Regions from separate parts of the Streptomyces sp. NPDC107521 genome, predicted to be linked through region 4. Evidence: riboswitches for the same ligand, from Rfam matches in the RefSeq annotation. Region 4 holds a riboswitch; each other region holds the start of a gene.

Evidence for each region. A riboswitch is a leader RNA that binds a small molecule or an ion and turns the genes downstream of it on or off. The one in region 4 is predicted to bind cobalamin.
Region 1: linked by a shared signal. The riboswitch ahead of ACZ7LB_RS04500 (ABC transporter substrate-binding protein) and the one ahead of ACZ7LB_RS14150 (acyl-CoA thioesterase) in region 4 are both predicted to bind cobalamin.
Region 2: linked by a shared signal. The riboswitch ahead of ACZ7LB_RS02840 (cobalamin biosynthesis protein) and the one ahead of ACZ7LB_RS14150 (acyl-CoA thioesterase) in region 4 are both predicted to bind cobalamin.
Region 3: linked by a shared signal. The riboswitch ahead of metE (5-methyltetrahydropteroyltriglutamate--homocysteine S-methyltransferase) and the one ahead of ACZ7LB_RS14150 (acyl-CoA thioesterase) in region 4 are both predicted to bind cobalamin.

Annotation. Positions count from the first base shown of each region.
Region 1 is NZ_JBVKAT010000002.1:306,941-314,466, forward strand. Features, by position in the region: gene ACZ7LB_RS04470 (winged helix-turn-helix domain-containing protein) at 1-346, opposite strand, end outside; gene ACZ7LB_RS04475 (hypothetical protein) at 623-880, opposite strand; gene ACZ7LB_RS04480 (DUF4241 domain-containing protein) at 826-1,470, opposite strand; gene ACZ7LB_RS04485 (hypothetical protein) at 1,787-1,939, opposite strand; gene ACZ7LB_RS04490 (hypothetical protein) at 2,128-4,482, opposite strand; gene ACZ7LB_RS04495 (hypothetical protein) at 4,697-4,858, shown strand; cobalamin riboswitch at 5,636-5,803, shown strand; gene ACZ7LB_RS04500 (ABC transporter substrate-binding protein) at 5,834-6,880, shown strand; gene ACZ7LB_RS04505 (FecCD family ABC transporter permease) at 6,877-7,526, shown strand, end outside.
Region 2 is NZ_JBVKAT010000001.1:672,180-679,705, reverse strand. Features, by position in the region: gene ACZ7LB_RS02860 (alpha/beta hydrolase) at 1-323, opposite strand, end outside; gene ACZ7LB_RS02855 (class II aldolase/adducin family protein) at 926-1,645, opposite strand; gene ACZ7LB_RS02850 (inorganic phosphate transporter) at 1,882-3,216, shown strand; gene ACZ7LB_RS02845 (hypothetical protein) at 3,260-3,481, shown strand; cobalamin riboswitch at 3,760-3,918, shown strand; gene ACZ7LB_RS02840 (cobalamin biosynthesis protein) at 4,019-5,005, shown strand; gene ACZ7LB_RS02835 (cobyric acid synthase) at 5,002-6,510, shown strand; gene ACZ7LB_RS02830 (putative cobaltochelatase) at 6,584-7,526, shown strand, end outside.
Region 3 is NZ_JBVKAT010000028.1:45,319-52,844, forward strand. Features, by position in the region: gene ACZ7LB_RS29510 (erythromycin esterase family protein) at 1-962, opposite strand, end outside; gene ACZ7LB_RS29515 (MerR family transcriptional regulator) at 1,088-1,807, shown strand; gene ACZ7LB_RS29520 (hypothetical protein) at 2,076-2,444, opposite strand; gene ACZ7LB_RS29525 (hypothetical protein) at 2,734-2,970, shown strand; gene metE (5-methyltetrahydropteroyltriglutamate--homocysteine S-methyltransferase) at 3,022-5,343, opposite strand; cobalamin riboswitch at 5,503-5,723, opposite strand; gene ACZ7LB_RS29535 (spore-associated protein) at 6,029-6,478, opposite strand; gene ACZ7LB_RS29540 (TetR/AcrR family transcriptional regulator) at 6,606-7,244, opposite strand.
Region 4 is NZ_JBVKAT010000008.1:5,657-13,182, reverse strand. Features, by position in the region: gene ACZ7LB_RS14155 (GNAT family N-acetyltransferase) at 211-774, shown strand; gene ACZ7LB_RS14150 (acyl-CoA thioesterase) at 878-1,336, opposite strand; cobalamin riboswitch at 1,387-1,607, opposite strand; gene ACZ7LB_RS14145 (AfsR/SARP family transcriptional regulator) at 2,463-5,510, shown strand; gene ACZ7LB_RS14140 (AfsR/SARP family transcriptional regulator) at 6,000-7,526, opposite strand, start outside.

The DNA.
Region 1 (7,526 bases), on a different contig from region 4:
TCGACACCCCGCACACCAACCGGATGAGGGTCCGCACCGAGGCGCGGATCCACATCACCCTGCTCTGACCGAGACCGGCCGGGGTGTGATCCCGCATCGTCTGAAGCACCGCGCCACGGGCGGACTCGTCAATCAACTCACTCTTGCCCGTCCTGGGTTCACGCACCGACGTGAGCAGTGCCTGCCTCCCGCCGGTGCGGCTGGCCCGCCACCACGTGCCCACCGACCGCCTGGAGACCCCGAACATTTCCGCCGCCTGGCCGTAAGTCCGAACCCGCCCCGACTCCAGCGCGCTCACCACCCGCAACCGCAGATCCTCCTGCGCAGCAGGGGACAGACGCCGCATACCCCCACCCTCGATCACACCCGATCACCCGCTCCATGCGTAACCCCCAGGTCGGCTGCCTGGGGGTTCTCTTGTTTTCCAGACCGGTGGAGGGGTGCCCATCGCAACCGCGGCGAGGAAGGCCCGGGACGCAAACCGGCCCGACGCGGTCGGGTCGCGCCGGGGGACGCGCGACGCGCAGGACCGCGGCGACCAACCCCACTCCGGGGTCCTTCAGGCCGAGCGGAGGCGGTGCCGGCGAGCCCGAGGGCACCGGTGCGGGAGTGCCTCCGCTCGCTATCCCCGCATGCGGATCTCCTTGAACTCGACCATTCTTGCGGTGATCGCGGAGATGAAATCCGACGCCTCCTCCACGTTGCCGGGCCGGGGCCGGGGATCATCACTCTCCGGGACCGGGGACAGGAAGGCGGTGGGGTCGGGTGCTGTCGGCGGCAGGGGCTGGGCGTCGCGGAGAATGAGCATGTCGGCCACCATGCAGGTCACCTCTCCTTCCTCCGTACGCCCGATCCAGACCGGGTACGAGCCGTCGCCCATGCCACTGGGGTAGGCGACCAGCTTGGCTCCCGTGCCGGGATCGGCCGTCTCCCCCAGTTCGACGCCCTCCTTGCACAGCTCAGGGCACCACGTCCCGCCGCGTCCAGGAACGAGCCCGTGCCGCTGTCCACTCCGAAGCCGTAGAACTCACGCTCGCCCAGCAATCGTGTGTCCTGACCGGGCCGGACGGCGAGTTCCCAGCTCACGGCGGGCCTGTCGAGAACCCGCAGCATGGCGGCGGTGGTCTCCCCCCGGCCCGCCTCGTCCCACGTCATGGTGGCGAGCACCACGGGATACCCGCCGGGCGGCACCGGCACGGTGAAGGGTTCGTCGCCCTCGCGCAGAGTGCCGGGGTCCGCCGCTATGACCGAGCCGGTGGGCAGCCGCAGGACACCGGCCGTCTTCGGAGCGGTGACGGTCGCCACGCCGCATTCATCGTCGGCGAAGCGGCTGCCCGGGGTGAACAGGGCCTCCAGGTGCCGAGGGCGGGCCCCTCTCGGGACGGACCACGCTCCGGCCGGGGATTCGGGCCGTTCCTCATGGGCGGCGAGCATGAGGGACAGGGCGTCATCGGCCGCGAATCCCAGCATCCGGCCGTCGGCATACGCCGTCCAGCCGCCGAACCGCGCACGGAGCAGAGTCCGGTGCCGTTCCGGAAGGTCCGGCCCCGTTTCCAGGCGGCCGCCGAGGCGCAGTCCGGCGCTCGCGTACTCGCCGTCGGTTCTGGGGGTGAGGGTGAAATGCCAGCCTTCTCCTCGAACTCCGGCTCGTCCGGGGACAGGTGGCGCCACTCCTCATAACGGCGCAGGTGCAGCAGGCCCGCCGCCAACTCCCGGTAGTCATAGGTGCGGACGCGTCGTTCCTGTTCGTCGAAGAGGAACACTCCGAGGTAGTGGTCCCTCCAGCTCACCTGAAGCAGCGCCCGCCGCCGAGCAGCACCGCGTACGGCTCTCCCGCCCGGTCGCGCTCGCGCGCCCGGTCCTCGGTCATCGTCCCCACGGGCATCCGCGCCTGCGGATCCCAGCCCGCGCAGTGGACGACATCGATCCGTGTACGCATGAATCCCCCTCCGGCTCCAACGGTGGTGACACGTTAACCAGCACGTCCGACAACGGGAGCACGGCTCATCCCGGCAGGCGGGGCCGACGGGCCGCGTGGCGGTGCGGCGTCAGTGGCCCGGGCGACGGGATGCGGGGCCGCCCGGGGCACCGGGGACATCTGCGCCCCGGGGCACCGGCACCCGGTGATCAGCGGTGGCCCCGGGGGCTTCGGTGCTGGCCCCGGCGGTGGGGGAGGGAGCCGCGGGGGGCTCCCGGGCGGGGGTCCCCGGTGCGTTCCGGCAGCCAGAAGCGGCGGGAGAACACCTTCTGCTCGTCCTTCGTGCGCAGCCGCTTCAGCTCCGAGGTGAACGCGCCCCGGTACCGGGCCCCCGCGCGCTGGACGAGGGTCGCCGCGTGGGCGTCGAGGCTGGCCTCCTCCAGGGCGAGGACGTGGCCGGCGACGGTCTCGGCCGGCAGCAGGGAGAGGCACACCTCCGTCAGGCGGTCGAAGACGAAGTCCCGCAGGGGGGCGAACGGGCTGTCCGCCAGGGCCATCTGCCGGAGCAGGATGGCGATCTCGCCGCCGTCCCGCTCCGCCCCGCCCCCGCGGAGCACCGCGTCGAGCTGCTCCGGGAGGTACGCCGAGGCGAGCGCCAGGACCAGCCGGGCGACCATCGCCGTCGGCATCGTGCGGGCGCGCACCAGCAGCGCGTCCGGCGCGAGTTCGGGGGCGCCGCCCTGGTGCAGGATGGCGAGGAACCGCCCGGCGTGCCCGGTGGGCCGGTTCTCCAGGGTGAAGGCCAGCACCGTCTCCGCGCGCGCGGGCAGCGCCACGTCGTTCAGCGTCCGGAAGAGGAGCGCCGCGTCCCCGGGGCCGGTCGTCCCGGCCGCGTGCCCCAGCACCCAGGCAACCTCGTGGTGCCTCCCGTCGAGGGCGCGCAGCAGCGCGAGGAAGTCGTCCCGGGTCCGGGCGGCGGCCGAGACGACCAGCACGTCGCACGCGAGCACGCCGTTGCCGGTCGCGTGCAGGTCGTTGATCAGGGTGGCCACGTCGGCGGGCGCGCGGGTCAGCGCGGCGCGTTCGAGCACCGCCGCGGCGGCCGTGTGATTGCGCACCACGCGTAAGGCGGAGACCAGGGCCACCAGATGGCCGCTGCTGCACGACTGGGCGTTGTCGAACACGAAGTCGGCGTCCCGCAGCAGCCCCCGGGACGAGAGGGTGTCGATCAGCTCCGTGACGTCGGTGGCCGGGCGGACGGAGACGGTCTCCGCCTGGAGGACGTGGGTGAGGCCGTGCCGGCCGTTCTCGCCGAGCCCGCGGCTGATCTCCACGATGTCCGACACCGGGCGTTCGGCCGCCGCCGCGCGCAGGGCCAGCGGCAGCACGGCGGCCCCCGGTCCGGTCAGCACCAGCTCCACCGCCTCCAGCACCTGAGCCACCTCGCGCGTGGCGAGGAACGCGCCGAGCACCACGGCGACGTGCTCGGGGAGGTGCTCTCGGTGCAGGGCGGCCACGAACGCGGCGGTGTCGCGCGGGGTGTGCAGCCGGACCGACGCCCCCAGCAGCCGGGCGCCGAGGTCGTGCAGCCGGGAGCGTTCCAGTTCCGCCGCGAGCCGGCCGAGTTCGTCGACCGGGCGGGTGAGCACCAGGACGGGCAGCGCCGCCTGGGCGTGCGCCCCCAGTCCCGCCCCGTCCAGGCCCGCCAGCAGGGCGCCGACCTCCTGGACCGGCCGGGTCCTGCTGACGGAGGTGACCAGTTCGCTGGCCATGGCGCGCTGGGTCCGCGACTCCAGGTCGCCGACGACACTGACCAGTTCCGGCACCGAGGCGGTGCGGTCGGTGGCCTCCAGCGCCGCCATCAGCGACGGGACGACCGCCGCCTCCTCCCAGAGCTCCTGCACGGTCTCCAGCTGCGATTCCAGGACGCAGCACTGGTTCTCCGCGGCGATCAGCTCGGCGCGGGTGACGGCCAGCACCTCCTCCAGGTAGGTGATCTCCTGGCGGAGGTCCCGGCACTCGCGGCCCAGTTCCTCGTACTCGCCCTGCCACACGTCGATCTCGGCCCGGTGCGCCTGTGTCCGCCGGTCGAGTTCGACGGCGAGGGCGCGGCTGCGGGCCTCCGCCTCGGACAGCCGCCGCACGCGGTCGTGCAGCGCCTCCTCCAGGGCCTGGGCGTGCGCCTGCTTGCGCCGGGCCTCCTCGTCGGCCCGGGCGAGCTGGTCCTCCAGCTTCTGCCGCTTCCCGGCCGGCCTGTTGGACCGCAGCGCCTCGCGGTGCAGTTCCCGCAGCCGCTGCTCCGCCTCGGGCGTGAGGGCCATCCCCTCCTCCCGGAGGTCGGCGACGAGGGTGGCGACGAAGTCCCACCCCGGGAGGCGGTCGCCCTTCAGGTAGCGGGTCAGGGTGCTGGGGTCCACGTGCCGCCGCGCGGCGTACCGCCGGACGCTCACCCCCAGCCGGAGGAAGATCATCCGCAGGTCCTCGACGAAGGCCCGCTTCTCCGGTACGAGGTCCTCCCCGAGCGGTGCCAAGCGCGCCGCGCCCACCGCGTCCCGTGTGCCCATGCTCCACCCACCGTCCCCTCAACAGGGCCCAGTATCACGTCCGTTGGGGCTTCCGGCGGCGAGCTTCCGTTGCCATCCACGAACGGCAACGGTCGGCCCGCTGCCGACCTCGGGTGTCAACGCGGAGGGGATTCCCGGCGGCGCCCGCGCCCCGGCACGCTGGGGTCCGGGCCGGCCCACGGAGAACTCCGACACACGCGGGAGGAACACGCAGATGAACGATCACGGTGCCCCGGTGCGGGAACAGCCCCCGCCACCGGCCCCGCCGCCCCTCTGGCGGCGGCTCTGCCAGCGGGCGCTCCTGGGAGCCACCGGGGCGCTCGGCGCCGCAGCGGTCACCTGGCTGAGGGCCTGGTGGGAGGACCACAGCGGGTAGCCGGGGCCGTTGCCGGGTCCGGGGTTCCGGCCACCGCCCGGCACCCGGCACCCGGCACCCGGCACCCGGGGGCAGGGGGCCGGGGGCAGGGGCCGGGGGCAGGTCCGCCACCGGCCCCCGGGGCGGGAGGCCGGGCCCGGGTGCGCTGCCCGACACCCGGGGCCCCTGGCCGCCGCCCCGGGTTTCCGGGCCGCCGCCCCGGGTTTCCGGGCCGCCGCCCGGCCCGCGGGACCAGGGGCCGAGCCGCCTGCCGCCCGGCCCGCGGGACCAGGCTGCCGCCGGAACCGCGCGGCGGCCGGGGCATCACGGCTCCGGAATCGCGCGGCACCTGAGGCACCGTGGGTCCGGGCCCTCACGGGGGCCGCGCGTCGCCGGGTGGGGGCCCGCGCGGGGTCCCGGGCACGGTGGGTCCGGGCACGGTGGGTCCGGGCCCGCACGTGTCCAGGCCGTCGCCGGACCGGGACCGGCGCGGGGCCGGCCGCCGCCGGAAGCGCGGAGCCGCCGCACCGGGCGCGGGCACGTGGGCCGGAACGGGACCACCGGCCACCCCCGCCCACTCGCGTCCCGGCACCCCCGCGCCCGCGTCCCGGCTCCGGACCCGCACCCCGCCCCCGAGCCCGACGGCCGGTCCCGCACCGCTCCCCGGCCGGGCCCCGGGCCCGCTGCCCGGCGGGGCCGGGCACGGCCCCGGCGCGCACGCCCCGGGCCCCTCGCCGGCCGCCCCCGCGCGCGGCCGGGCCGGGCCCCGGCCCGACCACCCTGTCGGCGCCGAACGCGGGAAACGTACTATCGCCAGGTCATCGCCGCGACGGGAGTCAGGAAGCCGGTGCGAGTCCGGCACGGTCCCGCCACTGTGACCGGGGAGCGCGTCCGCTCCGCACACCGTCGTGTGCGAAGGGGCGTCGACCCGGGAGTCAGGACACTGGTCCGTCGCGGGCCCATTCCGAGGAGCGCGGACTCCCCAGGAGGCTCTACGTGTACGACGGCATGCCCCATGCCCCCCTGTCCTCTTCCACCCCCGCCCGTCGGCGCCGCCCGGCGCGTGCCGCGGCCGCCGCCCTCACCGCGGCCGTCGCCCTGCTCGCCGGATGCGGACCGGCCGACGACGGCGACGGGAAGCCGGCGGCCCGGCCCGCCGCCGGGTTCCCCGTCACCGTCGACAACTGCGGTGTGCGCACCACGTACGACCGGCCGCCGTCCCGGGTGGTCACCATCCATCAGCACCCGGCGGAGCTCATGCTCTCCCTCGGCCTGGCGGACCGCATGGTCGGCACGGCCTTCCCCGACTCCGCCGTCCTGCCCGAGTTGGCCGAGGAGTACGCGGCCGTCCCGGAACTGGCCGCGCGGGAGCCGTCGTTCGAGACCGTGCTGGAGGCCGATCCCGACCTCGTCTACGGCGGCTACGCCAGCGCCTTCGACGAGAGCCAGGGCCGGTCCCGCAAGGCCTTCGCCGACGCCGGGATCAACACCCACCTCAACCGCGAGTACTGCGGCGGGAAGCGGGTGACGATGCGGGACACCTACGACGAGATCCGCACCATCGGCACCGTCTTCGGCGTCCCGGACCGGGCCGGGAAGCTGGTCGCCGACCTGGAGGACCGCGTCGAGGGGGCCGTCACCGCCGTGCGCGGCGAGCCCGAGGTGCCCGTCTTCGTGTACGACAGCGGCGACAAGACCGCCTTCACCGCGGGCGGCCGGAGCCTGGGCACCGAACTGATCCGGCTGGCCGGCGGCCGGAACGTCTTCGCCGACCTCGACGACGTCTTCGGCGACGTCTCCTGGGAGCAGGTCGTGGCGCGCGCCCCCGAGGTCATCGCCATCTACGACTACGCCGACGACAGCGCCGGGAGCGTCGAGCGGAAGAAGCGGTTCCTGCTGTCCCAGCCCGCGCTCGCCGACGTGCCCGCGATCCGGGACAAGCGGTTCGTCGTCCTGCCGCTGACCGCCACCCTGGTCGGCATCCGCTCGGCGCACGCGGTCGAGGACCTGGCCCGCGGGCTGCACCCCGAGAGCTTCCGGTGACCCGCGCCGCCCCCGGGGCCCGGGCCCCGGGGGGAGGACGGCGGCGGACCCCCGGGCGGAACGCGGACCCCTCCGGGCCGGACCCGGACCGCGCCGCCCCGGACCCCGACCGCGCGGAACCGGCCCCCGACCCCACCGGTCCCCCACAGGAGCCCACCGGTCCCCCGCCGGGGCCTGGCGGATCCCCACCGGGGCCCACCGGCACCGGCACCCGGACCGGGACCGGGACCGCCGAGAACCTCGGCACCGGAGCCGCCGAGGCCCCCGGCACCGGGCCCGCCCAGGACCCCGCCGAGCCCGCCGAGCCCGCCGCGCGCCGTACCGCCCCGGCCGTCGCCCTGCTCGTGCTCGGCGCCCTGCTCCTCGTCTCCCTCACGGCGGGCCTGGCGGTCGGCTCCGTGCGGGTCCCGCCGGGCCAGGTGTGGGGCATCGTGGCGCACGCGCTCGGCGCCGCCCCGGGGGAACCGGACTGGCCGCGGGCGCGGGAGACCATCGTGCTGGACGTCCGGGCGCCGCGGGTGCTGCTCGGCGCGGTGACCGGCGCCGGGCTCGCGGTGGTCGGCACCGCGTTGCAGGCCCTGGTGCGCAATCCGCTCGCCGAGCCCTATCTGCTGGGCGTCTCCTCGGGCGCCTCCCTCGGCGCGGT
Region 2 (7,526 bases), on a different contig from region 4:
GAGCCGTGCGTGACCCGTTCCAGTCGGCGGACCACGGTGTCGACGCCCTCCCGGGCCCCCTCCAGCACCGGGCCGACGACCGCGTGCGAGCCGTCGCCCGCGAGGCCGTAGCGGCCCGGGCGCAGGGCGGCCAGGTCCCGGGTGAGGGTGATCCGTCCGGGGGCGGTGCCGTGCACGGTGAGCCGGGGCTCGGTCGGCAGGGGGCGGCCGGGGGACACCTTGAGCGCGGCGTCGCTGGCGACCCGTCCGGCGGCGACGCCGGCCGCGCCGACCGCCGCCAGGGCCGCGGTGACGGCGGCGGCCGTTGCTGTGGCAGTGCGCATGGCGTCAGTCTCCCGGTGGACTCCGCGACCGGCCAGCGGAACACCCGGCGGGGGGTGACGGCGGCCACCCCTCCGGTACCCCCGGGGCGACGCTCCACGCCCGGGACGGGAGGTGCGGGGTGAGGGGGGTGACGGGTGGGGAGCAGGGGGTCCGGGAGCGCGACCGGGGTGCGGGGCGGCTTCCCCGTCCCCTCCAGCCCCTCCGGCCTCTCCGGCCTCCACCCCTCCGGCCTCCGCGGCACTTTGGACCTCCGTCCCTCGGGCCTCCACGGCCCGGCTCCGGTCTCCGCAGCCCCCTCCGGCCTCGGCCTCCTCGGCCTCTTCTGCCTCTTCTGCCTCCGGCCGCCCCGGCTTCGGGCAAGCCGTGCGGCCGCCGCACGGGGCCGTCGCTCCGCCGGACCACCCGGCCGACCTCCGCACCGGGCCGCCGTCCCGTCGGACCACCCGGACCACCCGAGCCGCCCGGGTGGCCGCCTCCCCGCCCGGGCACCCCGCCGTCGGGGAACCCCGCCGCCACGGCGCCCCGACCGTCGGTGAACCGCCCCCGGCACGGCGCCGCGAGCCCCTCCCCCTACCTCCCCTCCCTTCCCCCCGACGGTCCGTCAGGGGCGTTGCCCGTAGGCGGCCAGGCGCCGGGAGACCTCCGCGAGGTCGGCCTCCGTGAGCAGGGTGGGGGCGCGGCCGGGGACGGAGGAGGCGGTCAGCCAGAGGCGGCACATCCACTCCAGCTGCGCGGTGCGGTCGTACGCCTGGTCCAGGGTGGCGCCGTGGGTGAGCGTGCCGTGGTTCCGGAGCAGGCAACCGGTGCGGTCCGCCAGGGCGTCCAGCGTGTGCGCGGCGAGTTCCTCGCTGCCGAAGGCGGCGTAGGGGGCGACGCGGACCGCGCCGCCCAGCGCGGCGGCCATGTAGTGGACCAGCGGCAGCTCGGTGACGAGGGTGGAGACGGCCGTCGCGTGGACGGCGTGGGTGTGGACGACGGCGCGGGCGTCGGTGGCGCGGTACACGGCGAGGTGCATGGGCAGTTCGCTGGTCGGGACCAGGGTGCCGAGCACCTGCCGCCCGTCCAGGTCGACGCCGGTCGCGTCCCCGGCCGTCAGCCGGTCGTAGGGCACCCCCGACGGCGTGACGAGCACGGTGTCCCCGACCCGTACCGAGACGTTCCCGGAGGTGCCGACCACCAGTCCGTCGGCCACCGTGCGGCGGGCGGCGGCGACCAGGGCCCGCCACGCCTCCGCCCGTTCGGCGTCCCCCGCCGCCCCCGGTTCCGGTTCCGGCCCCGCGCCGGGTTCCGGTTCCGCTCCCGCACGCTGCGGTTCGGTCACGATCGCGCCTCCTCCCGGGTGCCGCCGGGCACCCCGTCGCCCGCCCCGGCGGGCGGTCCCGCGGCGATCCTGCCAGCGGCGTCTCCGGAGAGCACCGGCTCGCGCACGCGGCGCGTCCGGCCGCGGAGGTCCCGGCCCCGTTTTCGGACACCACGACGCCCTATCCAGTTCATCTTCCGTTCACCATGGTTACCTAGGTTCGTCGCGCCAATGACCTCGAACGATTGCCTGGGTAAATGGAAAGCTTCTCGCTGATCCTCGCGATTGTGGTGGTAACCGCACTCGCGTTCGATTTCACGAACGGTTTCCACGACACCGCGAACGCGATGGCAACCACCATTTCGACCGGTGCGCTCAAGCCCAAGGTTGCGGTGGCCATGTCCGCCGTCCTCAACCTTGTCGGCGCCTTCCTCTCGGTGGAGGTCGCCAACACGATCTCCAAAGGTCTCGTCGACGAGACCGGCATCCGTCCCGAGGTCATCTTCGCCGCCCTGGTCGGCGCGATCCTCTGGAACCTGCTGACCTGGCTGGTCGGCCTGCCGTCCAGTTCCTCGCACGCCCTGATGGGCGGTCTGATCGGCGCCGCCGTCGCCTCGGCCGGCCTCGGCGCGGTCCACGGCGGCGTGCTCGTCACCAAGGTGCTGCTGCCCGCCGTCGCCGCCCCGATCGTCGCCGGCGTCGCGGCGATGCTCGCCACCCGGATGACCTACCGGCTCGGCCGCCGCGCCGACGGCCGGGCCGCCGAGAAGGGCTACCGCGCCGGGCAGATCGCCTCCGCCGGCCTGGTCTCGCTGGCCCACGGCACCAACGACGCCCAGAAGACCATGGGCATCATCACCCTCGCGCTGATCGCGGGCGGCGCCCTCGCCCCCGCCTCCGACCCGCCGGTCTGGGTCATCCTGTCCGCGGGCCTCGCCATCGCGCTCGGCACCTACCTCGGCGGCTGGCGCATCATCCGCACCATGGGCAAGGGCCTGACCGACCTCCAGCCGCAGCAGGGCTTCGCCGCCCAGACCAGCGCCGCGACGGTCATCCTGGCCTCCTCCCACCTCGGCTTCTCGCTCTCCACCACGCACTCGGTCTCCGGTGCGGTGATGGGCGCCGGCCTCGGCCGCAAGGGCGGCGTGGTCCGCTGGTCCACGGCCACCCGCATGTTCGTCGCCTGGGGGCTCACCCTCCCGGCCGCGGCCCTGGTCGCCGCGATCGCCGAGTGGGTCTGCCGCCTCGGCGACTGGGGCACGGCCGCGGTCGCGGTCTTCCTGATCGCCGCGAGCTTCGCGATCTGGCGGATCTCCCGGCGCGAGGTCATCGACCACACCAACGTCGTCGACGGGCACGGCCACGGCCACCACCACCCGGAGCCGGAGCCGAACGGGGTCGTCACCCAGGCCATCGCCGCCGTCACCCCGCCGCCCACCGACGCGGCCGTCGAGTGCCTGACCGCCGACGCGCTCGCCGCGGACGCCCTCGCCGCCGACGCGCTGGCCGCGGAGATCCCGGCCCCCTCCCCCGCCGTCCCGGCCGCCGCCGAGGCCAAGACCCCCTCCGCCTCGGCACCCACCGCCGTCTGAGCCCGCGTCCGGGTCCGCCCGGGAGCGAAGGAAGAGAACCACCATGCAGATCGACTGGGCAGCCCTCGGCTCCGTCTTCGGGGTCAGCCTCGTGGTCACCGTGGCCCTCGTGGCCCTGTTCACCCTCGGCATCGTCGGCCTCTCCCACCGGGAGCGGGCCGCCGCCCAGGGCGAGCCGGCGACGCTCGCCGTCACCGCCGCCTACGCCTGCTTCGCGGCCTGCGCCGCGGCGGTGACCTACGGGATCTACCTGATCGTCGCCTGACCCGGCGTCGGCGAAGGGGCGCGGGGGCGTACGGCGGGACACCGTCGTACGCCCCCGCGCCTCTTCGCCCTTCCCGCGCGCCCGGCGCCGCCGTTCCCCCGCGCCGCCGTCCCCGCGCGCCCCACGCCCGTCCGCCGGCCCCGTACGCCCCGCGCCGCTCCCGTGCGTCCGCGGCGCCCCGGCCCGCCCGTCCCGCGCCGTGCGCGCCGCGTCCGGGGCCCGCGCGCCGTGTGGGGCTTCCCACACTCACCCCGCGCAGGTCAACGGCGAGTTGACGGGCCTTCGCGGACCGTGGTGGACTTCCCGGTGCCATTACGGCGGCTGGAGAGGAAGCCGGTGCGATTCCGGCGCGGTCCCGCCACTGTCACCGGGACGGCACGCGCCACGCGGTGCGCGCGGTCCCGGGAGCCAGGAACTCCCACCGCCGGTTCCGTCGAACCAGGGCGTGGACACCCTGAGTGAGGACATACCGCCATGCGCGCCCGACGCCCCAGGTACCCCGGCACCCCGCTCCCCCGCCCCGCGACCGGCTGAGCCGTGCGCGCCGAACGCGTCTTCGCGTACGGTGCCGCCGCCGGCCTCCTCGGTGACCTGCTCCTCGGCGATCCCCGCCGCGGGCACCCCGTCGCCCTGTTCGGCCGTGCCGCCGGTGCCGTGGAACGCCGGCTGTGGCACGACCACCGCGGCTGGGGCGCCCTGCACACCGCCGTGTGCGCCGGGGGCGTCGCCGCGCTGGGCACCGCCGCCGCCCGCGCCGTACGCCGCTCCCCCGCCGCCTCCGTCGCCCTGACCGCCGCCGCCACCTGGGCCGTCGTCGGCGGCACCTCGCTGGCCCGGGAGGCGCGCGCCGTCGGCCGCGCCCTGGAGGCCGGGGACCTCGGCGCCGCCCGGGCCCGGCTGCCGCACCTGTGCGGGCGGGACCCCGAGGCCCTGGACGCCGACGGGATCGCCCGCGCCGTCGTCGAGTCCGTCGCCGAGAACACCTCGGACGCGGTGGTCGGCGCCCTGGTGTGGGGGGCCGCGGCCGGGGTGCCGGGGCTGCTCGGCTTCCGCGCCGCCAACACCCTGGACGCCATGGTCGGTCACCGCTCGCCCCGCCATCTGCGGTACGGCTGGGCCTCCGCCCGCCTCGACGACCTCGCCGGATGGCCCGGCGCCCGGCTGACCGCCGTCCTCGCGACCGCCTCCGGCGGCGATCCGCGCGGCGCCCTCCGCGCCTGGCGGGCCGACGCCGGACGCCACCCCAGCCCCAACGCGGGCCCGGTGGAGGCCTCGTTCGCCGGTGCCCTCGGCGTACGGCTCGGCGGCACCCTCTCCTACGCCGGCCGGGTGGAGCACCGGCCCGTGCTCAACGGCGCCGCCGGGCGCCCCGTCCGGACCGGCGACATCGACCGGGCCGTACGGCTCTCCCGGCGTGTGGGCTGGCTGGCACTGGGCGTGTGCGCGGGCGCGCGGCTGCTCGCGCACCGGGTGGCCGCTCCGGGCCGCCGCGCCGCCGGGCCCCGGACGGGGGGCCGGTCATGAGCGGTGGTCTCCTGGTCGCCGGCACCACCTCCGACGCGGGCAAGAGCGTCGTCACCGCCGGGATCTGCCGCTGGCTGGTGCGGCAGGGCGTGAAGGTGGCCCCCTTCAAGGCGCAGAACATGTCGCTGAACTCCTTCGTGACCCGCGAGGGGGCCGAGATCGGCCGGGCCCAGGCGATGCAGGCGCAGGCCTGCCGGCTGGAGCCGACCGCGCTGATGAACCCGGTGCTGCTCAAGCCGGGCGGCGACCGCAGCAGCCAGGTGGTCCTGCTCGGCCGGGCGGTCGGGGAGATGAGCGCCCGCGGCTACCACGGCGGACGCCAGCGGCAGTTGCTCGGCACCGTCCTCGACTGCCTGGCCGAGCTGCGGGCCACCCACGACGCGGTGGTCTGCGAGGGCGCCGGCAGCCCCGCGGAGATCAACCTGCGCCGCAACGACATCGTCAACATGGGGGTGGCCCGGGGCGCCGGACTGCCCGTCCTGGTCGTCGGGGACATCGACCGCGGTGGCGTCTTCGCCTCCTTCTTCGGCACGGTGGCCCTGCTCTCCCCCGAGGACCAGGCGCTCGTCGCCGGGTTCCTGGTCAACAAGTTCCGCGGCGACGTGAGCCTGCTGGAACCCGGCCTCGGCATGCTGCGCGGCCTGACCGGCCGCCGGACCTACGGCGTGCTGCCCTTCCGGCACGGGCTCGGCATCGACGAGGAGGACGGCCTGCGGGTCTCCCTGCGCGGCACCGTGCGGGAGTCGGCCGTCGCCCCGCCGGTGGGCGAGGAGGTGCTGCGGGTCGCGGTGTGCGCGGTGCCGCTGATGTCCAACTTCACCGACGTGGACGCGCTGGCCGCCGAACCCGGCGTGGTGGTGCGGTTCGTGGACCGTCCGGAGGAGCTGGCGGACGCCGACCTCGTCGTCGTGCCCGGCACCCGGGGCACCGTCCGCGCCCTGGAGTGGCTGCGGGAGCGGGGACTGGCCCGCGCCCTCGTCCGCCGGGCCGCCGAGGGCCGCCCGGTGCTCGGGGTGTGCGGGGGCTTCCAGGTCCTCGGCGAGGAGATCGAGGACGACGTGGAGAGCCGCCGGGGCCGGGTCCAGGGGCTCGGCGTCCTGCCCGTGCGGGTCCGCTTCGCCCCCGCCAAGACCCTCGCCCGGCCGGTGGGCGAGGCCCTCGGGGAACGCGTCGAGGGGTACGAGATCCACCACGGCGTCGCGCGGGTGACGGGCGGCGAGCCCTTCCTCGACGGCTGCCGGTCCGGGCAGACCTGGGGCACCCACTGGCACGGCTCGCTGGAGTCGGACGGCTTCCGGCGGGCGTTCCTGCGCGAGGTCGCCGCCGCCGCCGGACGCCGCTTCGTCCCCGCCCCGGACACCTCGTTCGCCGCGCTGCGCGAGCGGCAGCTGGACCTGCTGGGCGATCTGATCGAGGAGCACGCGGACACCGACGCGCTCTGGCGCCTCATCGAGTCCGGCGCCCCTCCCGGACTCCCCTTCGTTCCGCCCGGGGCACCCGGGTGAGCCCCGCCCCCGGGCCCGCGCCGCACGGTGCCGGGCCCCGTCGCCGTACCCCCTTCGAAGGAGTGACCGCCGCGTGAGCACGCCCTATCCGTTCACCGCCGTCGTCGGCCAGGACGACCTGCGGCTGGCCCTGCTGCTGAACGCGGTCTCCCCGCGGGTCGGCGGGGTCCTGGTGCGCGGGGAGAAGGGGACCGCCAAGTCGACCGCCGTACGGGCGCTGGCCGCGCTGATGCCGCGCCTCGCGGTCGTGCCCGGCTGCCGCTTCGCCTGCGACCCCGCCTCCCCCGACCCGTCCTGCCCCGACGGCCCGCACGGCTCGCCCCCCGCGGCCGAGCGCCCCGCCGCCCTCGTCGAACTGCCGGTCGGTGCCTCGGAGGACCGGCTGGTGGGGGCGCTGGACATCGAACGGGCCCTGGCGGAGGGCGTGAAGGCCTTCGAGCCGGGCCTGCTCGCCGCCGCCAACCGGGGCATCCTCTACGTCGACGAGGTCAACCTCCTCCACGACCACCTCGTCGACCTGCTGCTGGACGCGGCGGCGATGGGCGCCTCGTACGTCGAGCGCGAGGGCGTCTCCGTCCGGCACGCGGCGCGTTTCCTGCTCGTCGGGACGATGAACCCGGAGGAGGGCGAGCTGCGTCCGCAGCTGCTGGACCGCTTCGGGCTCACCGTGGAGGTGTCCGCCTCGCGCGATCCGGAGCAGCGGGTGGAGGTCGTCCGGCGCCGCCTGGCCTACGACGACGACCCCGCCGGTTTCGCCGCGCGCTGGGCCGGGGAGGAGGCCGCGCTGCGGGAGCGGATCGTGGCGGCGCGCGCCCTGCTGCCCTCGGTGCGGCTGGACGACACGGCGCTCCGCCGGATCGCGGCGACCTGCGCGGCGTTCGAGGTGGACGGGATGCGCGCGGACATCGTGATGGCCCGTACCGCGACCGCGCTCGCCGCGTGGGCGGGGCGGACCGAGGTGCTGGCCGAGGACGTGCGCCGGGCGGCGCTGCTGGCCCTGCCGCACCGGCGCCGCC
Region 3 (7,526 bases), on a different contig from region 4:
AGCGCGATCACCACGTACTCCGGCCCCAGGGCGCGGTCCAGGTGCGCGCCCGCGGGGCTCCAGGCCGGCCGCACCCCGGTCATCCGCACCGAGGCGACCCCCCGGCGCAGATGCTGGGTGTGGGCGAAGACGAGGAGCGGACCGCGGCCCCGCTCACGGTCCGCGAGGGCGGCCAGGTTCTCCGCCATCATCGTGTCCCGCAGTCCCAGCGCCCGGGACATCCGGTCCTCCGGACCGGTCTCCGCCAGCACCCGGTGGTAGGCGAGGAGCCCAGCCGCGGTGCGCGCGCCGAGTTCGGCGTCGCTCAGGGCCCCGGCCGTGTCCCCGGCGGCGTACCGGGGCGCCGCCCCGGCCAGCAGCCGGCGGAGGTCGTCGGTGATCACCCGCAGCTCCCGGGCGTCGGCCGTGTCCCCGACCGAGCGGGACGGCTCCCACATCACCCGGGGATGGGTCCAGCGCGCGTCGTCACCGAGCAGGGCGTCGATCCGTTCCCAGGGATGGGGCACCGACGGGGCGTGGTCCGTGAGGAAGCCGTGCAGCAGGCGCAGGGCCGCGCGGGGGCTCTCGGCGCCGGTGATCTCCATGGGGGCGTCGAACCCGGCGAACCGCACCGCGTCCTCCGGGCCCGGGCCGCGGTTGCGGGCGCCGAGCCACTCCACGAGGGCCCGGTTCGAGGGCCAGTCCCCCCAGCCGTGGCTGAAGCCCCGGGACATCGTCGGGCCGAGCGCCGTGCCGTCGCCGCGCACATGGGTGTCGACCATGCGGCCCCTGAGGCAGTCCGACTCCAGGGCCACCAGGCGGGTCCCCCGGTGCTCGACGAGCCCGCGCAGCAGGGCGTTGCGCAGCAGCGGGAAGGTCTCCACGCCGTGCCGCGGCTCGCCCAGCGCCAGCACGCGCGGCGGGCGGGGGCGCCGGGCCAGGAACCGGTCGACGGCCGGGTACGGGAAGTCATCCGTCATCATGGCTTCGACGCTATCGTTGACGCGACGGTTGAGGGTTCGGACGCCGGACGACCCGGAAACGGCCCGTGGACAAGGGCCGACCAACCGGATGACCTTCAAACGGAGCGACACCTGGAGGGGATGCGATGCGACCCGTCGACCTCGCGCGGCCGCACGGACTGTCCGGACAGGCGGTCCGCAACTACGAGGCCGCCGGCATCCTCCCGGCCGCCGACCGCACCCCCACTGGCTACCGCCGCTACACGCCCCTGCACGCGGCGGCGCTGCGCACCTTCCTCGCCCTCGTCCCCGCCCACGGCCACGCCACGGCACGGCGGATCATGACGCTGCTCAACACCGGGGCCACCGAGGAGGCGCTCACCGCCCTGGACGTCAGCCACGCCGACCTGCTCGCCGACCGCCGGACCCTGGACGCCATCGAACGCGCCCTCGCCGAGCTGACCCCCGGGCCCGCTTCATCTCCGGCCCACCGCTCCACCACCGTCGGCGCCCTGGCCCACCGGCTCGGCCTGCGCCCCGCCACCCTGCGCCGGTGGGAGCGGGCCGGACTGCTGCGCCCCGGGCGGGAGCGGGAGACCGGGTACCGGACCTACACGGCCGACGACGTCCGCGACGCCCACATCGTGCACCAACTGCGCCGGAGCGGTTACCTGCTGGCGCAGATCGCGCCGCTGCTGGACGAACTGCGCGGGGCCACCTCCCCCGACTCCGCGTCCGCCGCCATCGCGGAGCGGCGGCGGCGCCTGCACACCCGGGCCCTCGCCATGCTCAACGCGTCGGCGGAGACCGGACGTTACCTCGGCGAACTGGGCGGGGCCGGGGGCGCGGACGGCCCGGCGGGCTGACGCGCCGGGCGCAGCGGCGCGGGGACGGACGGGGTGCCGGAAGGAGCCGGAGACGCGGCCGGGGGCCGGCGGGGACGGGACGGCGGCAGGGAGCGGCGGCCCCCTCCGCGCGTTTCCGCGCGTTTCCGCGCGTCTCCGCGCGGGGCCGTGCCGGGAGTGCGGGGAAGCGCGGTGGGGGTGCGGGGAGGGTCCCGCACATGCGGCCCGGGTACCGGTCCTCAGGAACCGGCGACCCGGTCCGTCCCGCTCCCGAGCCCTCCGGGCCGGGTCAGCCCGCGGCCGAGCGGATCCGGTAACTGACCGCCGCGTACGGGAAGTTGCCCTGACCGAGGGTGCCCGTGCGGAAGTACAGGTCGCCCGTTTGGCCGGGAGCGCCGGTCACGCAGTCCTCGTTGAAGAAGACGTCGACGGCCTGGTTGGACAGGGCGAGGAAGGAACGGGCCGGGGTGTCGAGTTCCTGGCACACGCCGACCTTCGCCAGGTCGAGCCGGACGGCCGTCCCGGCCCGGTCGGCACCCGTGTAGAAGGTGACGCTGCCGAGCGGGGCGGCCTGTGCCTGGCTCGCCCCGGCCAGGCACAGGGCCGCCGCGGCGGTGGCGACGGCGGTCCTGCCCAGATGCCGGTGATACGGCCTCATACGCGATACCTCACTTCGTGTCGTACGGCGGGAAACGCCGGGGGGAGGTCCGTTCGCGGGCCGGGCGGCCCGGGACCCCGAGCCACTTTGCTTCATAGTTCAATGAGAGGGAAGGGGGTCGGCCGTCCCGGAACGCCCGCGGCGGTCATCTTCCGGTGGCCCCCCGCCGCGCGGTGTCGGGGTTCGGCCGGGCTGGTCCCCGTTCCTCCCCGGACCTCCGTCCCGGCGGCTGTCACACGTTTGGCGCGGTCGGCGTTTCCCCGTGGGGGGAGCGGTCGTTGGGGCGGTCATGGTCAAGCGATTCGTGTGTGTCCCCGTCCTGTCCGCCGCGCTGCTGGCGTCCGCCGCCACCGCCACCGCCGCGCCCGCCGCCCCGGCGGACCCCGCCGTTCCGGCCGCCTCCGCCCTGCCCCTGCCGGGCGCGCCCGGGGTGCCGCTGCTGGAGGGGGTGCTCGGATCGCTGGAGGTGGGGCACCCGGTCACCTCCCTGACGGCGCTGCTGCCCGACGGCGTCCGCGCCCGATGAACCCCGTGTGCGGGGGACGGCCGCCCGGCCGTCCCCCGCACACGGACGTGGTCAGGACCCGGCGGGCACCTCCGCGCGGACCGTGCGGGCGGCGGCGACCATGTTCTCCAGCGAGGCCCGCGTCTCGGGCCAGCCGCGGGTCTTCAGCCCGCAGTCGGGATTCACCCACAGCCGCTCGGCGGGGATGGCCCTCAGCCCGGCGCGCAGCAGCTCCGCCGCCTCCTCGGCGCTCGGGACGCGCGGCGAGTGGATGTCGTACACCCCCGGACCCGCCTCGCGCGGGTACCCGTGGGCGGCCAGTTCCCGGGCGACCTGCATGTGGGAGCGGGCCGCCTCCAGGCTGATGACGTCGGCGTCCAGGTCGTCGATGGCCTGGACGATGTCGCCGAACTCCGCGTAGCACATGTGGGTGTGGATCTGGGTGTCCGGCCGCACCCCGCCGGTGGTGAGGCGGAACGCCTCGGTGGCCCACGCGAGATAGGCGGAGCGGTCGGCCTCCCGCAGGGGCAGCGTCTCGCGCAGCGCGGGCTCGTCGACCTGGATGACCGCCGTCCCGGCCGCCTCCAGGTCGCCCACCTCGTCCCGGAGTGCGAGGGCGACCTGCCGGGCGGTGTCCCCGAGCGGCTGGTCGTCGCGGACGAAGGACCAGGCGAGCATGGTGACCGGCCCGGTGAGCATGCCCTTGACCGGGCGGTCGGTGAGCGACTGGGCGTACGAGGTCCAGCGCACGGTCATCGGTGCCGGCCGCGAGATGTCCCCGGCCAGGACCGGCGGGCGGACGTACCGGGTGCCGTAGGACTGGACCCAGCCGTGCTGGGTGGCGAGGTAGCCGGTGAGCTGCTCGGCGAAGTACTGGACCATGTCGTTGCGTTCGGGCTCGCCGTGGACCAGGACGTCGATGCCGGTCTTCTCCTGGAAGGAGACGACCTCCTGGATCTCCGCCCTGACCCGCTCCTCGTACCCGGCGGTGCCGATGCGGCCGGCCCGCAGGTCGGCGCGGGCGACGCGGAGTTCACCGGTCTGCGGGAACGATCCGATGGTGGTCGTCGGCAGCAGCGGCAGCCCGAGGCGGGCGTGCTGGGCGGCGGCCCGGTCGGCGTACGGCAGGGACCGGCGGGTGTCCGCACCGGTGACGGCGGCGGCGCGGGCGCGCACGGCCGTGTCGTTGGTGAGGGGGGAGGCGGCGCGGGAGGCGAGGTCGGCCTGGTTCGCGGCCAGTTCGGCGGCGATGGTGTCGGTCCCCAGGGCGAGGCCCCTGGCGAGGGTGACGATCTCGGCGGTCTTCTGCCGGGCGAAGGCCAGCCAGCGCAGGATCTGCGGTTCGATGTCCTTCTCTGCGGCCGCGTCCAGCGGGACGTGCAGCAGGGAGCAGGAGGCGGCGACGTCGACGCGGTCGGCCAGCCCGAGGAGGGTGCCGAGCGTGGAGAGGGACCCCCGGAGGTCGTTGATCCAGATGTTGCGGCCGTTGACGACCCCGGCGACCAGCCGCTTCCCGGGCAGACCGCCGACGGCGGCCAGGTCGTCCAGGTTGGCGGCGGCGGACTCGGTGAAGTCCAGCGCGAGCCCTTCCACCGGGGCCTTGGCCAGCACCGGGAGGGCGTCCCCGAGGCGGTCGAAGTAGGAGGCGACCAGCAGCCTGGGCCGGTCGGTGAGGGTGCCGAGGTCCCGGTAGGCCCGCTCGGCGGCCTTCAGCTCGGCCGGGGTGCGGTCCTGGACGAGGGCGGGCTCGTCGAGCTGTGCCCACTCGGCCCCGGCGGCGCGCAGATCGGCCAGGACCTCCGCGTAGACGGGGAGCAGCCGGTCCAGCAGGGTGAGCGGGTCGAAGTCCGCCGCCACACCGGGGGCGGGCTTGGCGAGCAGCAGGTACGTCACCGGGCCGACCAGCACGGGACGGGCGGTCAGGCCCAGGGACAGGGCCTCGGTCAGCTCCGCGACCTGCCGGCCGGAGTCGGCGGTGAACACCGTGTCCGGACCCAACTCGGGCACCAGATAGTGGTAGTTGGTGTCGAACCACTTGGTCATCTCCAGCGGCGCCACGTCCTGGGTGCCGCGGGCCATCGCGAAGTAGCCGTCGAGCGGATCGGCCTCGACGGCGGCGCGGTGGCGCTCGGGAACCGCGCCGACCATGACGGTGGTGTCGAGGACGTGGTCGTAGTACGAGAAGTCCCCGGTGGGGACCTCGTGCACGCCGGCTCCGGCGAGGCTCCGCCAGTTGGCGCGGCGCAGTTCGGCGGCGGTCGCCCGGAGGACGTCGGCGGTGACGCGGCCCTTCCAGTACCCCTCGACGGCCCTCTTCAGTTCCCGGTTCGGGCCCTGGCGGGGGTAGCCGTACACGGTGGCCCGTGCCGCCGCGGCTGCGGACTTGCTGGTCACGGAGATCTCCTTCGCGAGATGAGTCCCTGAGATCCCGGAGACGGGACGAGGACGCGAAGGGTGACGCACCCGGGGGAGGGGGCGCGCGAGGGCGCGGCCGACCGCCGGGTGTGCACGCCGACCCGCCCACGAGGTCACCGGAATGTCCGCGCGCGGGGGCTCCGCGCACGGGCAGTGGCAGGTCTTCGGACTCGCGGGCACGCCCTCCGTCCGGAGGACACCTACTGGCCGTCGCTTCCCGCGCCCGTCTCCCGGGCGCAGTGCGTATGACGGCGGTCGTTCCCGCTCACCGCTGCGGGGCAGTCCCGGATTTCCACCGGGTTCCCTCTTGCGACACCCCGCCTGGCGGACGGGGCGAACCAGCTGCACCTCACAGCCTACGGGGTGCGGGAGACGGGTGGGACGGTGCGTCCACCATCCGGATGGTGAGACGAGACGGGGCGGGGCGCGGCCGGGCGGGGCGGGGCGGAGCGGCGGGGCCGGGCGGTGACGGGGCGGGGGCGGCCGGTGCCGCCGCGCCCCGTCACCGGCGGCCGTGCCGCGGCGCCGGCCGCCGGTCGCGCGGCCGGTCCCGCGCGGCCGGTCCCGCGCGGTGGGTCCGGCGCGGTGGGTGCGGTGCCCCGGGGCGGGAGGGTCCGTCGGACCCCCTTCCCCGGGGCGCCGTGCGCCGTCCGGGCCCGCGGGGTCAGCGGGTGTAGGTGACCACGTGCTCCTTCAGCGAGCCGCAGTTGGAGCCGTACACCTGCACGTACACGTTGTCGATGCTGCCGCCCCAGTCGACACAGCGGCCCTTGCCGTAGACCTGGACCGGACCGGCGTACGAGGTGTAGCGCCCGAAGTCGTCCGCGCCCTGGTCGGTGCCGTTGACGTACAGCCACGCGGACATGTCGAGCACCGTGCCCGGGTTGCTGCGGATGGTGACGACACAGTTCTTGCCGTTCGTCGCGTTGTAGGTCAGGTACAGGGTGCCGAGCGCGCCCACGGGCTGGGAGTTGACGGTCTTGTAGGCGGTGCCGCAGAGCTTCTGCGGAGTCGTGTCGGGCGCCGCCGAGGCGGGCGCGGCCAGGGCGGTCGTGGCGCCCAGCGACAGCGCGGCCAGGGCGGCGGCGGTCAGGACGGAACGAGTGGCGATCATTGTTCCCCCTTGCGAAGTCCGAAGGTGTTTCCTCCTGTCCGGTGTGACCCATGACATTCGTCAATGGTTGTGCCCCGTCGCGCTGTTGACCGGTGGAGGCGGTCCCGCACCGCGCGGCGCGCGGCGGTCAGCGCCGTTCGCGCACCCCCTCGACCAGCAGCGCGACCAGGCGGCGGGCGTCGTACCGGGGGTCGCTGTCGGCGCCGATGCAGAGGTTCCCGATGCCGCGCATCAGGTGGTAGGCGTCGATGTCGGACCGGATCTCGCCCGCCGCGCGCGCGGCGTCGAGGAGCTCAGCGCAGACGGGCAGGAGCCGGTCGAGGAAGTGGCCGTGCAGCGCCTCGAACCCCTCGCTGTCGCTGCGCAGCACGGAGGCCAGGCCGTGCTTGGTGACGAGGAAGTCGGTGAACAGCTCCGCCCACCGCCCGAGGGCGGCGTGGGGCGGGGTTCCGGCGGCCAGCAGGGCCGGACCGGCCTCGGCGCACGCCTCCACCTGGTGCCGGTAGACGGCGACGACCAGATCCGCCCGGGTGGGGAAGTGGCGGTAGAGGGTGCCCGGTCCGACCCCGGCCCGCGCGGCGATGTCCCGCACCGGCGCCTCCACGCCCGAGGCGGTGAAGACCTCGGCCGCCGCGTCGAGCAGCGCCTCCTGGTTGCGCCGGGCGTCCCGGCGCCGGGAGGGGGGCGGAGCCGTCCCGTGGCCCCCGGCCGCCGCTCCGCCCCCGGGGGTCGAGCGGCCCGTGCCGCCGTCGCTGCCGTTGTCCATCGGATCGGTTCCTTCCCTCGTGGACGTCCTGCCGCCGACCGGGCCCCGGGCGGGGACCCGGTGCGTCCCGCGCCGGTCCGGCGGCCGTCCCTCGCCCGCGGCACGCGCTTGTCAAGCGGAACAGTGTTCCGTATCGTCGTTTACGGAACAGGGTTCCGTTTCTCCCATGATGGCAGAACGGGGCCGGTGGCGCGCCGTCGGCCCGCCCGGTCCCGGCCGCCTCTTCCCCCTCCCCGCTCTCCCCAACCTCCCGCTCCCGCCCAGCCACGCGATCGGAAGTAC
Region 4 (7,526 bases):
CACTCGGTGGCGTCCGTGTGCCGGGGGTGTCGGTCGGGGGTACTCCGGGGTCACATGGTGAGTGCGGTGCGTCGCGGCTTCGGTCGTGATGGTGAACCGACGGCCACGGCGGGGCGCGGGGAGGCCCGTCCGCGTGCCGGACCGGGGGAATGAGGACGACGAGGGCGAAGGCGGGGCGCTGCGCCCGCCCGTGGAGGGAAGGGGATACGGATGCTGTTGCGTGATGTCGAGTACGGGGACGTCGACGCCTACGTCAGGATGCGGTGCGATCCGGTGATGATGGCCGAGCTGGGCGGTCCGTTGCCCCGGGAGGGCATGGAGGAGAAGGTCCGGCGCGATGTCGAGCGGGCGCGGGCCGGGACCGACTGGACCAGGATGATCGTGCCCGACGCGGCCCGACCGGGGACGGTCGCGGGCACCGTCACCCTGTGGCCCCACCACACCGGGGCCGGGCTGATCTCCGAGATCGGGTGGATGGTGCTGCCCGAGTTCCAGGGACGGGGGTTCGGCAGGCGGGGCGTCCGCATGCTGCTCGAACAGGCCCGCGACGACGGCCGGTGGGGGCTCGTCCACGCCTTCCCCGCGACGACGAACGCCCCGTCGAACGGCATCTGCCGCGGTCTCGGGTTCCGCTTCCTGGGGGAGGAGGACGTGCCCTTCGCCGACCGGGTCCTGAGGAGCAACCACTGGGTCGTCGACCCGCGTACCGATCCGGTCCGACGGCGGTGCGCGGCGCCTCCCGTCCGTGTCACCCCGCCGCCCCGGACGGAGTGACGCGGAGGGCGGGAGTGACGCGGAGACGGGGCGGGCCGTCCGGGGGGTTCCGTCCCGGGCGGTCGGTACGGCCCCGGGCGGCCCCGGCCCGACCGGGCGGGGGTCAGTCCCCGGCCGGCGGCGGGGAGGCGAGCGCGGGGACGGGGCGGGGGGTGCCGTCGGCGTCGATGGCGACGAAGGTCAGTGTCGCCGTGGCGACCTCCGTCGTCGGACCCGAGTGGTTCCAGCGTTCGGCGGTCACCCGGACCCCGACCGTCATCGACGTCCGTCCGGCCCGCCGGAGGGCCGCCCCGACGCTCAGCAGGTCGCCGGCCCGCACGGGGGCCAGGAAGGTCATCCGGTCGACCGAGGCGGTGACGGCGGGGCCGCCCGCGTGCCGCCCCGCGGCGGCGGCCGCCGCGTCGTCGATGAGCCGCATCATCACACCGCCGTGGATGGTGCCGTACAGATTGGTGTCGTGCTCGCTCATGATGTGGGCGAGGACCACCCGTGAGTCGTCCGGGGTCTTGGTACGACGGGTGGTGGATACGGGGGCGGGGACGGTGACGGTGGGATCGGCCACGTCAACTCTCCTTCGCGAGTCGCGGCGGAACGTTTCCGCGCGCCGGACGTCCCGGGCGCGGGCAGCGGGCAGGTCTTCGGACTCGCGGGCGCGCCACTCCTCCCGGAGGGCTCCTACTGGCCGTCGCTTCCCGGCCCCGTCCGGGGCCAGTGCTGTATGACGGCGGTCGTTCCCGCTCACCGCTGCGGGGCAGTCCCGGATTCCCACCGGGTTCCCTCTTGCGACGCCTCCCGTCGGGCCGACGGGGCGAACCGGCTGCCCGGTCAGCCTACGCGGCGCCCCTGACCGGCCGGGACGCCAGGGGGAGGCGGGCCCCGTCGGCGTACGCGGGACACGCCCGCCGATGGGCGGTCCGGTGCGGGACCGGATGCCGCCCTTCGCGCCGTCGGGTCCGGGACCGTACGCGGTCCGGTCGCGCCGTCCGGCCCCGCCCGTACGCCGTCCGGTGCCGTCGTCCGGTCCGGAACCGAGTGCCGCCCGGCGGCCCCGTCCGGCCGCCGGCCGTGCCGCCCGGTCCGGCCTCCGTCCGTATGCCGCCGCCCCGTCCCGCTCCGCCGTCGTCGGCGTCCCGCCCCGTCGCCGGCGTCCGGCCCGTCCCGTACGTCGCGCGGTCCTGCCGTCCGGCGCCCGTCCGTACGCCTTCCGGTCCCGCCGCCGGGCGCCGTCCGTGCGTCGGCCCGATCCCGCCCTGCCCGCCCGCCTCCGGGCCGGGCCCTCTCGACCGCCTCCGGACGTCCGGCCCCCCTCGCCGCACCCGGGCCGGGCCCCGCCCGCGGCCCCGCCCCCGGGTCGTCCCCCGGCCGTGCCCGCGTCGTGCGACGGGCGTCGGACCGTGGGCGCGGGTGGCGCGTGGAGTTTCTTCTTCCGGGGTGGCGCAATTCGGCCGGAAAATGCCGGTGGAAAACTGAACACCGCTCACTTACGCCTGCGGAGAGTTTCCCGCACGAGCCCCATTCCGGCCGGATGCGTCTCCCTTACCGACGGTTCGCCCCGCGTTACCGCTCGGTAGCCGCATTCGTCGTCGTATCGTTGGCCGCGTGGGGGGTGGCGTCCTGGGTCGGGGTGGCAATCAGGGCGGTCGGACTACTGCTTCCGCCGTCCGGGAAGCACGGGGGGCAAGGGGTACATGGAGAAGCGGCTGGAATTCCGCGTCCTGGGACCGCTCGACGTGCGCGCCGGAGAGGATCAGGTTTCCCTCGGCGGCCACCGGCACCGCACCATTCTCACGCTCCTGCTGCTCGCGCCCGGCCATGTCGTCCCGGTCGACACCCTGATCGACGCCGTGTGGGACGAGCGGCCGCCCGCCACCGCGCGCACCCAGGTCTCCATCTGCATCGCGGCCCTGCGCAAGGTCTTCAAGAGCGTCGGCTGTCCGGACGAGATCATCGTCACCGCCCACCCCGGCTACCTGCTGCGGCTCGGCCGGCACTCGCTCGACACCGTCGAGTTCGCCGGGCTCGTCGCCGCGGCCGAGGCGGCGGTGCGCGAGGAGCGGCTGTCCGAGGCCGCCCGCGCCTACACGGAGGCGCTGCGGCTCTGGCGCGGACGGCCGTTCGCCGGTGTCACCGCCCACCGCGCCGAGGACGAGGCCCACCGGCTGGAGGAGTTGCGGCTCAACACCTTCGAGAACGCCACCGAGGTGCGGCTCCAACTCGGCGACCACCAGCGGGCGCTGCCCGACCTCGCGGCCATGGTCCGCAGACACCCGCTGCGCGAACGAGCCCGCCACCAGCTCATCACCGCCCAGTACCGCTCCGGGCGGCGGGCCGAGGCGCTGGAGACGTTCCAGGAGGGGCGCCGGCGGCTCAAGGAGGAACTCGGCATCGAGCCGGGCCCCGCCCTGGCCGAACTGCACCAGGCCATCCTCCAGGACCGGCCGTCGCTCTCCGCGCCCGAACCGGAGCCCGAGCCGGTCACCCCGCACACCCCGGCCTGCCCCCCGCTGGAACTGCCGCCCGACGTCTCGCGGTTGGCCGGGCGCAAGGAGGAACTGGCCCGGCTGGGCGCCCTGCTGGATCCCGACCGCACCGCGGGCGGCCCGGCCACCGGCCTGATCACCGGCGTCGGCGGCGTCGGCAAGACCAGCCTGGCCGTGCACTGGGGGCACAGCGTCGCGGGCCTCTTCCCCGACGGCCAGCTCTTCGCCGACCTGCACGGCTACGACGAGCGCCTCGAACCCACCCTGGCCGGTGAGGTGCTGGGCCGCTTCCTGCGCTCCCTCGCCGTGCCCGCCGCCCAGATCCCCGCCGCCCCGGAGGAGCGCGCGGCCCTCTACCGCAGCCTCCTCGCCGACCGGCGGGTCCTCGTCGTCCTCGACAACGTCCGCAGCCACGCCCAGGTCCGGCCGCTGCTGCCCAGCGGCGCCGGGTGCTGCGTCCTGGTCACGGGGCGCGAACAGTTACCGGAGCTGGTGGCCTGGCCGCCGAGGGCCTGGGTGCGGCTCGGGCCGCTCTCCCCGCACGAGGCGGTCGAACTGCTGGGAGGCATCGTCGGCGAGGACCGCGTCGCCGACGAGCCCGGCGCCACCGTCACCCTCGCCGAACTGTGCGACCTGCTGCCCCTGGCCCTGCGCATCGCCGGGGCCCGTCTCGCCTCGAAGCCGCACTGGTCGGTGGCCCATCTGGTGCGCCGGCTCAGCGACGAACGCAGCCGCCTCGACGAACTGAGCCAGGGCGAGTCGCAGGTCCGGGCCAGCTTCGCGCTGACCTACCGGGGGCTCGCCGAGCAGACCGCCCGGCTCTACCGCGGACTCGGCCTGCTGGACGTCCCGGACTTCGCCCCCTGGGTGGCCGCCGCCCTGCTCGACACCGACCCGCACACCGGTGAACGCCTGATAGAGGAACTGGTCGACGCCCGGTTCCTCGACGTCGTCGGGCCCGACACGGCCGGTCACACCCGCTACCGGTTCCCCAGCCTGCTCCGGCTGTTCGCCCGGGAGCGCGCCCAGGAGGAGAGCGAGCGGGAGCGCGACGCCGTCCTCGACCGCGTCCACCGCACCTATCTGTTCCTCGCCGCCGAGGCCCACCGGCGTTCCTACGGCGGGGACTTCAGCATCATCCACGGGACCGTCGCCCGGCGGCGGCTCGACCCCGAGACGACCGGCCGGCTGCTGGCCCGCCCCCTGGACTGGCTGGAGGCCGAACGGCTCTCCCTGGTCGCGGTCGTCGCCCGGACCGCCTCCGCCGGCATGGACGAGTTCGCCTGGGACCTCACCCTCTGTGTCCTGGTCCTCTTCGAGACCCGCAACTACCTCGACGACTGGCGGGAGTGCGCCGAGCGCTCGCTCGCCGCCGTCCGCGCCGCCGGGAACGCCCGCGGCGAGGCGGCCATGCTGCACGTCCTGGGCGCCCTGGAGATGCGGCTGCGGGACTTCACCACCGCCTACCACCTCTTCACCCGGGCCCTGCGCCTGCACGAGCAGGCCGGGGAGGCGCACGGCCGGGCCCTGGTCCTGCGCAACATGGCGATGATCGACGAGATGCGCGGCGAACTGGACTCCGCCATGCGGCACAGCACCGCCGCGCTGACCGTCTTCCGGGCCGTCGGCGACCGCTCCTCGGAGGCCCACGTCCTGAACAACATGGCGCAGATCCGCCTCGACCAGGACGACGTCGACGCGGCGCAGCGGCTCAGCGAGGAGTCCGTACGGGTCTCCGCCGCCATCGGGGAGGGCGGCGCGCGCAGCCTGGCCCTGGGCACCCACCGGCTGGCCCGGGTGCACCTGGCGCGCGGCGAGTACGTGCTCGCCGAGGAGGCCCTGCTGCGGGTCATCCACATCGTGCGGGGGCAGATGGACACCCTCGGTCTGGCCCACGGGCTGCTCGCCCTCGGCGAGGCGCGGACGGGCGCCGGGCGGTGGCGGGAGGCGCGGGCGACGCTGCACCAGGCCATGGAGGTGGCCGCGCTGCTGGACAGCCCGCTCGTCGAGGGCCGCATCAAGCTCGCCCTGGGCACCCTCGGCGGGAAATGCGGCGACCCGGACGAGGCCCGGCGGTATCTCCTCGGGGCATTGGCGGATTTCGACCGCATCGGTGTGCCGAAGTGGAGGGCGCGGGCGCGCACCGCCCTCGCGGAACTTTCCGGTAAGGAAGCCGGGCGCGGGCGACCGGTGGACGGAAAGGAAAACGGTGGCATTCCGGTTGGGGAGGATTGTCTTTCTTTACCGGAAGGCTGAACGATAATGAGCGGAAATCCCTCTTCTCTAGCGTAAGTGCCAACATTCCGCGAGGGGGAGAAGAAATGCCGAACAACCATGTGGTCCGTCCGCACGCCATGAAGCCGCCCACCGCCCCGCACGCCGCCCGGATGTTCCGGGGCGACGACGAGAGCTGGCACTGACCGCGCGCCGGGTCCATGACGAGGCGGGCCGCGGGGCCGTGAAGGGCTCCGCGGCCCGCCTCGTGCGTATCGGGGGCGTCGGGGGCGCCGACCGCCGCCCCGGACTTCGCCGGCCGTCCCGGATGCCGTCGCCCGCCCGCCCGCCTTTCGGGGCCGGGCGCCGGACGCCGTTCGCGGGGTCCGCGCCCGCCGTCCGGGCCGAGGGCGCGTCTCCTCCGTACGGCCCGGTGTCCCCGTCGGCGTATCGACGGCGGACGGCGCCCGCCGTGTGTCGGCGGGCGCCGGTGGACCGTGTCCCCGTCGAGGGTCCTTCCGCCGTGCCGGGTCAGCCCGCCGCCGAGGTGGGGGAGGGGAGCCGGGACGGCGCGGGCTGGGCGGCGGCGAACAGCAGCACCAGCCCGTGGAAGCGGTAGAGGGGGCGGCCCCGCAGGTCCACCCCGCACAGGTCGAGCAGTGTCCCGTCCACGAGCTGCTCCAGCCACCGCTCCGCCGTCGCCTCGGTGGTGCCGAGGAGGCCCGCCGCCCGGTGGGCGGGGAAGGGGCCGTCACCGGCCCCGGCGAGCCGGGCCAGCACCGCGCGGGCCTGGGCGGGCAGGGCGTACAGGGAGGGCCGCAGGACGGCGGCCACGTCCAGCCCGCCGAAGGACAGCTCCCGCAGCCGTGTCCCCGGGTCGGCCATCCGCTGCGCGAGCCGGGCCACGGGCCAGAACGGCCGGGCGGTGAGGCGGCTCCCGGTGATCCGCAGTGCCAGCGGCAGTCCGCCGCAGTAGGCCAGCAGGTCGTCGGTGGCGTCCGGTTCCGCGAGCAGGCGCGGCCGTCCGGCCGCCGCCGCCAGCAGTTCGAGCGCCGCGGCGTCCCCGAGCGGCGCGAGCGCGAGGGTGCGGGCCCCGGTCACCTGGACGAGCCGGGTACGGCCGGTGATCAGCACCACCGCGTCCGGGAGCCCGGCCAGCAGCGTGTCGAGCAGCCGGCCCCGGGGCGCGCCGTCCAGCACCACCAGCATCCGTCGGCCCGCGGTCCGGGCGCGGCACAGCCGCACCAGGTGCTCGTGGTCGGCGCGGTCGTCGGCGGTCCGGACGGCGGGCCGCGCGGGGCCCGGCTCGCGGAGCTGTTCGCCGAGGTCCCGCAGGAGGTCGGTGAGGACGTCGTGCGGGCGGCGGGGCCGTCCGTCGGGCTCGGACAGCGCGGCGAAGACCCGTCCGTCGGGGAAGTCCCCGGCCGACAGGTGGGCGACGCGCGTGGCGAGGGCCGTCTTGCCGATCCCGGCCATCCCCGTGACCAGCAGCCGACGGGGTGCCCTGCCTGCGGCGGACTCCGCCAACTGGGAGCGCAGCAGGGCCACTTCGTCGTCGCGGCCGACGAAGCCTTCGGCGTCCGGCGGCAGGGTGTCGGGGGCGCGGTGCCCGGCGACCGGATCGCGGGCGCCGCGGGTGGCGCCGCCGGGACCGGGCCCCCGGGTGCCCTCCAGGATGGCCGCGTAGGCGGAGCCCAGGCCCTCGCCCGGATCGATGCCGAGCTGCTCGGCGAGCAGGGAGCGGCCCTCGTAGTAGCTCTGGAGGGCGTCGCTCTGCCGTCCGCTGCGGTAGAGGGCGGTCATCAGGTGGGCGCGCAGCTTCTCCCGCAGCGGGTGCCGCGCGACCAGGCCGGTCAGCTCGGCGGTGAGCTGCTCGTGCCGGCCCAGCGCGAGGTCGGCCTCGATGCGGCTCTCCAGGGCGTGCATCCGCGCCTCCTCCAACTGCGGCAGCTCCGCCTCGGCGAGGTGCTCGGTGACGTTGGCGAGGGCGGTGCCGCGCCAGTGCCCGAGGGCCTCCGCGAGCAGCCGCCCCGCCTCCTCGTGGTGCTCGCGGGCCAG